4 regions of the Xenorhabdus griffiniae genome follow, and region 4 is predicted to be linked to each of the others. Evidence: predicted binding sites of a transcription regulator. Region 4 holds the regulator's gene; each other region holds the start of a gene.
The links. The regulator Fur, encoded in region 4, represses iron uptake genes when iron is present. The targets are predictions, from matches to a motif close to ATAATAATGAGAACNACTATCAA.
Positions count from the first base shown of each region.

Region 1: WDV75_RS10980 (TonB-dependent hemoglobin/transferrin/lactoferrin family receptor) is a predicted target of Fur. The motif match lies at 1,259-1,281, and genes of this name have one in related genera.
Region 2: WDV75_RS06620 (TonB-dependent hemoglobin/transferrin/lactoferrin family receptor) is a predicted target of Fur. The motif match lies at 1,449-1,471, and genes of this name have one in related genera.
Region 3: ftnA (non-heme ferritin) is a predicted target of Fur. The motif match lies at 1,501-1,523, and genes of this name have one in related genera.

Region 1 is NZ_CP147737.1:2,573,969-2,576,178, forward strand. It holds gene WDV75_RS10975 (3-deoxy-7-phosphoheptulonate synthase) at 82-1,128, shown strand; gene WDV75_RS10980 (TonB-dependent hemoglobin/transferrin/lactoferrin family receptor) at 1,428-2,210, shown strand, end outside.
Region 2 is NZ_CP147737.1:1,469,932-1,472,141, forward strand. It holds gene WDV75_RS06620 (TonB-dependent hemoglobin/transferrin/lactoferrin family receptor) at 1-1,377, opposite strand, end outside; gene WDV75_RS06625 (YtxH domain-containing protein) at 1,586-2,068, shown strand.
Region 3 is NZ_CP147737.1:2,795,889-2,798,098, forward strand. It holds gene copD (copper homeostasis membrane protein CopD) at 1-171, opposite strand, end outside; gene copC (copper homeostasis periplasmic binding protein CopC) at 171-557, opposite strand; gene ftnA (non-heme ferritin) at 792-1,298, opposite strand; gene WDV75_RS12170 (DNA polymerase III subunit theta) at 1,666-1,896, shown strand; gene pip (prolyl aminopeptidase) at 1,957-2,210, opposite strand, start outside.
Region 4 is NZ_CP147737.1:1,579,647-1,581,856, reverse strand. It holds gene fldA (flavodoxin FldA) at 21-554, shown strand; gene fur (ferric iron uptake transcriptional regulator) at 736-1,185, shown strand; gene WDV75_RS07120 (beta-N-acetylhexosaminidase) at 1,327-2,210, opposite strand, start outside.

The DNA of each region.
Region 1 (2,210 bases), 990 kb from region 4:
GCGAGGAGAAACAATGAGTTATGTTGTCTTATAATGAGCAACTTGAAAGGTAATGCGTATAAAATCCGAGAAAGAAAGTATATGTACAAAACAGATGAGTTAAGAACCCACCGCATTGATAGCCTGATCACACCTAAAGCGCTTGCAGAACAATATCCTATATCAGACAAAATCTTACAAAATGTGACATTGTCACGAAAGCGTATTGAATCCATCCTAACAGGCGAAGATCAACGTCTATTGGTTATTATTGGCCCTTGCTCCATTCACGATGTTGATGCAGCTCTTGATTATGCCTCTCGCTTACGCCTCCTGCGCAAAAAATACCAGCAAAATCTCAACATTGTGATGCGAACTTATTTCGAGAAACCGAGAACCGTTGTTGGCTGGAAAGGCTTGATTTCAGATCCCCTGTTAGACGGCTCTTGCCAGGTTAATCAAGGGATCGCACTTGCCCGTAAGCTGTTAATTGATATCAATGAATTAGGCGTCCCGACAGCCACAGAATTTCTGGATATGGTCACTGGTCAATACATTGCTGATTTAATCAGTTGGGGAGCGATCGGCGCCAGAACAACAGAGAGCCAAATTCACCGAGAAATGGCTTCTGCCTTGTCATGCCCAGTGGGTTTTAAAAACGGGACGGATGGCAATACGCTTATCGCTATTGATGCAATACGTGCAGTACGAGCCAAACATATGTTTTTGTCCCCAGATAAAAACGGTCAGATGACAATTTATCAAACCAGTGGCAACCCCTATGGACATATTATTATGCGTGGTGGGAAAAAACCGAATTACAGTGCTGAAGATATTGCAGCAACTTGCCATAAATTACGTGAATTTCACTTACCTGAACGCTTAATTGTGGATTGTAGCCATGCTAATTGCCAGAAAATTCATCGTCGTCAATTGGATATAGCAAGAAATATTGGTGAACAGCTCCAATCTGGCTCAACAGCAATTGCTGGTGTTATGGCGGAAAGCTTTTTAGTTGAAGGAACGCAAAAAGTTATTAAGGGAGAATCTTTGACCTACGGCCAATCTATTACCGATCCATGTCTTGGCTGGCAAGACACGGAAGAATTTATCAATATTCTTGATGAAGCCATGAGAAATCGTTCCTGAATACTTTCCCTGTTTTGGCTCCCACCGACTATCGGGAGCCAATAATCATAAATTTAAATCATTTAAAATCAAAGTATTAACTTAAAATTTCAGGTATAGAAAAAATAGCTTGAAGTTAACCACCATTGAAACGATAATTATTCTCAATATCAGAATAATTATTGTTCAATAAAATCAACTGCATTGATGGTCAACTCTGACACAATAAAAAATCTAACAAACTCACTGCTAAATAACAGTGATATATCAGTTAATTGTGTTCATAAGAACGCACTATTTCACTATGGAAATTGACTTGCATGACTTTAATTAAATCACCAAGCCTGAAATTGTCTACATTAAGTGTACTCATCTTCGCGAGTTTATCTTCTGCGTATGCCACAGCAGTACCTTCGGAAACAGTACATTCCAAGCAAGAGAAATCTTCCAAAGACACGGTAACTGTCTATGCCACTGGCAACCAACGTGACAGTTTTGAAGCCCCTATGATGGTGACAGTCATTGAAGGCAATTCAGCCAGCAGTCAGGTTGCAGGCAACGCAAATGATTTACTGCACAATATTCCAGGCGTTAGTGTCGCGGGTATTGGCCGCACCAATGGGCAAGATATCAGCATTCGGGGTTATACCCAAAAAGGAGTTTTGACCCTTGTTGATGGTATTCGGCAAGGAACTGACACCGGACACCTTAATGGTGTCTTCCTCGATCCCGCTTTGATTAAGCAAGTGGAAGTTGTCCGTGGCCCATCAGCACTCCTTTATGGCAGTGGTGCATTGGGTGGTGTTATTGCCTATCAAACAGTAGATGCTGCTGATTTACTGGAAGCAGGCAAAAATACGGGTTTTCGTGTTTTTAGCCGCGCAGGGAGCGGTGACCACAGTCTGGGATTTGGGGGCGCTGCATTCGGTAAAACCGAACAGTTTGATGGTTTAGTTGCATTTGGCACCCGTGACGCGGGTAATATCCGTTTCGGTAAGGGTATAACAGAAAATAACGATGAATTCAGTGGCAATGCTTTGGTAAAAGGCTCCTGGAAAATAGATGATAGCCAAAAGCTCAGTGGCAACTTGCGTTATTACCGC
Region 2 (2,210 bases), 110 kb from region 4:
TTTGACATGATCATAACGAACACTCGGTGTGACGGTGACGCTGCCTATCTTCAGGGAATCTTGCAGATAGAAGCTGTAAGCGAATTGATCGCCAGCAGGCATATAGCCTGGTTGATAATAACCATAGTTATAGTTTTTGTTTTTTATTTTGTCCTTATTGAACATCAGCACATTGCGTTCATTTTTATGCCAACGGGTTCCCACCAGTAATTCGTGTTTAATCATACCGGTTGAGAATACGCTTTTGTTGTTGATATCAATCAGATTATCGGTGTAATCAACCCAGCTTTTATTACCCATTGAGCTACTAAAATAAGGGGAAGCATTTTCTGGGCGAGTATCGTCTTGCTTGGTTTTGGAATAGGCATAGAGCATCGTCAGGTTTAACCACGGGTTATTTTCTGGTGCGATATTCCATTTGGCAGTGTAGTTCTGATCAAGTTGATCACGAAAGACCAATTTTCTCTTCCAGGCGCCATCCCAACCGTATTTTTCTACATCTTTGGGTGATGGAGCGGTCATCTTATCACGGTTAGCCGCCCAGGGTTGCCAGCCATCCGATTCAGATCGCATGGCAGATAGGCTAATCGTATGAGCGTCACTGGGATAAAAGTTGGTTTTCAATAAATAAGATATTTGGTTATTTTGTGAATACTCAAAATGTGTGCCATCAGGGCGTTTAATATTGTGCCCATCTCGCTTGCTCACATAGAGCAACCCATCGGCAAAGCCATCGGGATCCCTGCCGTATAGTGCGCCACTATTGATCCACTGTCTGTCATTTGTGTGGTAGCTTTGTTTGACAAAACCCCCCCAATCTTCATCGGGGCGCAGTAAATCGTTCGCTTCTTTTGTCACCAGTTTGACCGAACCACCAAATCCACCATTGCCGTTAAGTAAATTGTGTGGCCCTTTATCAACCTCGACTCGTTTGATTAATTCAGGCTCAATAAAGACGGAACCCTGCATATATTTTTCAAATCCTTTTGGCGCATCGTCCAACGTGATTTTGATATCTTCCTGGTCGCCCATTCCCCAGATATTCAGTGTTTGCCCACCAGGGCGTGGAGAGCCTGACATTGAAACACCAGGAAGCTGGTCGAGTAACTGGGCAATATTATCGGCTTGGGTACGGTCAATATCCGCTTTTTTGAGCACAGAACTTCCCGCACTGGTGCTGTTGCGCAAACTTTCAACAACGGAAAGTGTGGGTAATTTTATCACCTCATTTTTCTTTTCTGACTTTTGTTCTTTGGGATCTTCAGTTGCGTAAACAGCGCTGGAGAATGCCGCTCCCAATACTAATGTACCGGTTAAAATTTTCTGAACTGTGGTAGCGATTGGGCGTTTTTCTAATTTTTGACTATTATTTGCCATAAATTTCCTGAAATGTGATCAAGTGAAATATTTTCAAAGTAATAAGTCACCTGAGAAATTAAAAAAGGTAAATAAAAATGAGAATTATTTTTGTTTGTGTGTGATCTTGGGAAGCATACCATACGATAATGAGATTTATCCCATGGATTGGGTGATTTTTGGCATTGAAATTTAAGTTCAATTTCCTTACGTACAAAGGGGTTCGTCAATGAAAAAAAAGATCCTTGGTTCTCTGATCTTGGCTGCTATCGTAGCCTTGATCGCTGGCTGTGATGACGCATCTAAAAAAGCGGAAGATCCGGTTCAGAAAACTGAAGAAAGCGCAGCACAAAAGACAACTGATGCTGAAAAAACGGCCACGGGCATAATGGATAATGCGAAAAAAAGTGCACAGGAGATAAAGGAAAATGCTTCGCGCGAAGGCCATAGTTTGATTGATAAGTCAAAGGAAGCTGCGACGGATATACAGAGTCAAGCGACTAAAACAGCGAATGATGTGATGGAGGTGATGAAAGCGAAAACGGATGATATCCGGCATCAGGCTAATGATAAACTCGATCAGCTTTCAGATACGATGAAATCGAAGACGGAAGAAATAAAGTCTGAGGCTGATAAAAAGGCAGATGACTTAATCAATCGTCTTAAAGGTCATGATGTTAAAGATGACAGTGATAAAAAAGAGGAAAAGTAATTTATCTTCTTACTTCAATCTATTGTTAGTATAAAGTGGATTGCATCATAAGGGTGATCTAACAACGGTCGCCCTTATTATTTTCAATTTAAACCAAGTCTTGGTTTATTATTCTGGCTTGACTTACTTCAAGATGCGGGTG
Region 3 (2,210 bases), 1.2 Mb from region 4:
TATCAAAGCCAGCACGGTGCTGATTAATACTCCAATTTTTAACCGTTCTCCCATTAGGATCGAAAAATGCCCGGAAACAATTACGGTGAATAAGCTAAGGCCGAACATCAACATGACGACCACAAAATGAGAGAAACGGCAGAATATGTATAGCGCCTCTAGAGAGATCATTATCTTACGGTAAAACTATAAACGCCTTTGGTTTTATGGCCATCGACAGAGAGTACACTCCAGTCAACACTGTATTTTCCCGCAGTAAGTTTACCTTCAACTGGCAGGATTAACTTGGTTTTGGTTTCAGGATCGAGTTCCAACTTACCTGTTTTAACTACAGCTTTTTCTGGACCAATCAATTTTACCTTACTAAATCCCAGTTCAATACGTTCTGAGAAGTTCAAGGTGATAGTTTGTGGAGCAGCTTCAACCGTTGTATTTTCTGCGGGAGTCTGATCTTTCAAATGTGCATGGGCCAAAGCCTGCTGACAAGATATGCCGACAAACAGAACCACAAGCGCCGATAATTTGGTCCAGAATGAGCGGAGGTTAAGAATAAACATATAGATAACCCTTTAATATGTAGATGAATTTTTATGCTTGAAGGGAGATTCTATACCAAAAAATCTGTTTAATCTGCGGTAATTGACGAGTAATGTCCTGACCTGTGAGACACTACGCAAAAAATGGAGATCATAGAGATAAGATCATAGAGATAAAAGAGGAAGAGCCGTAACCCCAGTTTCATAATGCATGAAAAAACACGCAAAGAAACGGGTGTTACGGTAGAAAAACAATCAGGCGTGTGCCGGTGCCATAGACAATCCCTTAAGCTCTTTATCCAGCAGGAACAGCGCTTTTCCGCCTTCACCCACCATATCCAATTTGTCCAGAATGGATTTGAACAATTTCTCTTCTTCATGCTGTTCAGCAACATACCACTGCAAGAAATTAAAAGTAGAGTAATCTTGTGTCGTCATCGCTACATGGGCAAGCTTATTAATCTCTTCTGTGATCAGTTTTTCATGCTCATAAGTCTGATTAAATACATCAGAGATAGACTTGAATTCTACAGGAGGAGCCTGAATAGCACCTAATACAGGCATTGAACCCGTGTCACCCAAATAATCAAACAAGCGTTGCATATGTTGCATTTCTTCCTGTGAGTGAGTCTTTAAAAACGCTGCTGCGCCTTCATATCCCTTATCACTACACCATGCACTCATTTGCAGATATAAATTCGCAGAATAAAACTCCAGATTTAATTGCTCATTTAATTTTTTGATCATTTCTTGTTTTAACATCAGCCAACTCTCCCAATAATTCATTAAACTTGGCGTATTATGCCAATTAAAATCACATAATACAAAAACAAAATAAAAACAAATAATTGATTGATAAATAACAGTTTATTTATAAATCCCAACAAGAATAAATCTCATTAAATATCAGGAAATAAGAATCAGTTTTATTTAATTAGTTTTTTATTCAAAAAAAACATTTTTAATAAAAATGAGAATTGATATTATTTATGTTTATTATATCAATCCAACTTCAAGATGCGTGTTATATTTCCCCGCCTCGTCTTGCGGATTGCAACTTGCTAAACAAAAAAGAGTCGATTAATTTTCTTATTAGAGAAAGTTAAAATGAGTTTTCAGAGAGGCCAAAATGGAACATAACTTAGCCAAATTATCTAAAGATGAGATGGATAAAGTCAATGTTGATTTAGCAGCATCCGGTGTTGCTTTCAAAGAACGTTATAACATGCCTGTTATTCCTGACACGGTTGAACAATCACAACCAGCCCATCTGCGGGAATATTTCCAACAACGTTTACAGCACTATCGCCAGCAATCAAGAGTACTGTCACGCCTGCCTTATGAGCCTAAAAACCGCTAAGGGAATCCGATGAGCAAAGATAACCACCACTTTTCTGGTGGTTATCTTATTCCAGCTAATTTATTTTCCAACAAATTTATCAGTCGCCTTAATGAGTTGGTGTAAAATACCGGCTTCATCAAAAGAGTGCCCAGCACCTTCCACAATATGCAATTCTGCTTCCGGCCACGCTTTTGCCAAATCCCATGCATTCTGTATCTGACATGCCATATCATAGCGACCATGGATAATCACCGCAGGGATATGTCTGATCACATCAATATGATCCAGTAATTGCTGAGTTTCATCCATAAAACCATTATTGATAAAGTAAT
Region 4 (2,210 bases):
ACAAGAGGTTAACCCATTTTATGGCAATAATAGGTATATTCTTCGGCAGTGATACAGGCAACACAGAGAACATCGCCAAAATGATCCAAGAAAAATTGGGCGGTGCTGATGTTGCTGAAGTCCACGATATTGCCAAAAGCAGCAAAGAAGACATTGAAGCCTTCGATATTCTGCTGCTTGGCATCCCAACCTGGTATTACGGTGAAGCTCAATGTGACTGGGATGATTTCTTCCCAACACTGGAAGAGATCAACTTCGACGGAAAACTGGTTGCTTTGTTCGGCTGTGGTGATCAGGAAGATTATGCAGAATACTTCTGTGACGCTATGGGCACCATTCGCGATATTATTGAACCTCGTGGTGCCATTATTGTAGGTCACTGGCCAACCGAAGGATATCATTTTGAAGCGTCTAAAGGTATGGCCGACGATAACCATTTTATTGGCCTGGCCATTGATGAAGATCGTCAACCTGAATTGACAGATGAGCGCGTTGAAAACTGGGTGCAGCAGATCAAGGCTGAAATGAGCCTGTCAGAGATCCTAGGCGCTTAAGCTTAATAAGAAGAGAAAAGCCCTTTCAGGCAGGATTATTCTTGCATAATGTGTCATGATATATGAATAGGCATGGTTTTCATTTTTAATATCCATGCCTATAATCAGCAACATGAAACTCCCTCACGATACCCCCAAGTATCATAAGTGCACTTAACTCAAGTTACAGGACTGAATCCGCATGACCGACAACAATAAAGCATTGAAAAATGCTGGACTTAAAGTAACTCTTCCACGACTGAAAATTCTGGAAGTGCTACAGGACCCAGAATGCCATCATGTCAGTGCGGAGGATCTCTACAAAAAACTGATTGATATCGGTGAAGAGATTGGCCTCGCCACTGTCTATCGCGTGTTGAACCAGTTCGATGATGCTGGCATTGTCACACGCCACAATTTTGAAGGCGGTAAATCGGTTTTTGAACTCACTCAGCAACATCACCATGACCATCTGATTTGTCTCGACTGCGGTAAAGTCATTGAATTTAACGATGAATTCATTGAGGAGCGTCAGAAAAATATCGCTGAGCGTTATGGAATTAAGCTCTCAAACCACAGTCTTTATTTATATGGTCACTGTGCTGATGGTGATTGCCGCGAAAATAGCACGCTTCATGATGAAAAAGCATGATAAACAAGCGCTGACAATGAAATAATTGCAACCATTTGCTTCTGCAATTTATTCACCTAAATAAGCAACCTGCCGATTAACTTGATAATTAATCGGCAGGTTGCTTTATCAATTTATTGCCCTCATTTCTCCAGGCAACTGTTAGAGTTTAACTTCATCTATACGGCTAAAACGGCTTCTATCAGTATTGGCAGAACGAATTTTCACATTGCCGCTGACATGAGGCCGCTGTCTGTCATTATAATCCTGCCATGTTTTTCCATTATCCAATGAGTATTGGATAACCACCCCTGGTAATGCGATATTCGCTTCTAGTGTTCCAGAAACAATTCTGCCGCCTGGCACTGGCAAACGATATGTGATTTTGGCGCTATCCAGCTTAGCCAGCTCACGCTGTCCTATCAGATTGGCAAAGCGTTCCCAATCTTGTTGCAAGAGAGCAATCTCAACATAATGCGTTATTCCACCTTTATATTCCCTGCCCTGCTGATAATTCTGCTCCCATTCAGCTTGGTGCCATGCCCGTTCCGCCAGCGGCAATAAGCGTGGATAGATCATATATTCCATTTGTTCATCGGTACGCACGGTTTCACTCCATGATTGCCCCGATATGCCATAAGCTCCCGGCCAGCGTTTATTACTATGGGTATTAAAGTGATAGCCATCACGATCCACCGAAGTCTCAGCATTTTGTGGCATATTGTTCGGGGCAAAGCTGAAAATTTTCGCCTCATCATTAAAGCGAGTTGCCCAATAGTAGCCCCGCTCTTTCGGATGAACTTCATATGGCATATCCAGATAAACATAATCAGGACTGGAAACAACAACCCGATAACCCTTATTCGCCCAGTCATTGGCAGAATCGTAGCCTCCCCAATATAGGGTATCCCAGAAGTTCACTGCTACATATTGAGTCGCGAAATCTTTTGCCGATTTGGCATATTTTAGGCCATCCTGCCATGCCTGCATGGTGCTGATACCGTGGGCATTGACGATTTTGCTGACTTCAATGGCAAAATAACTGG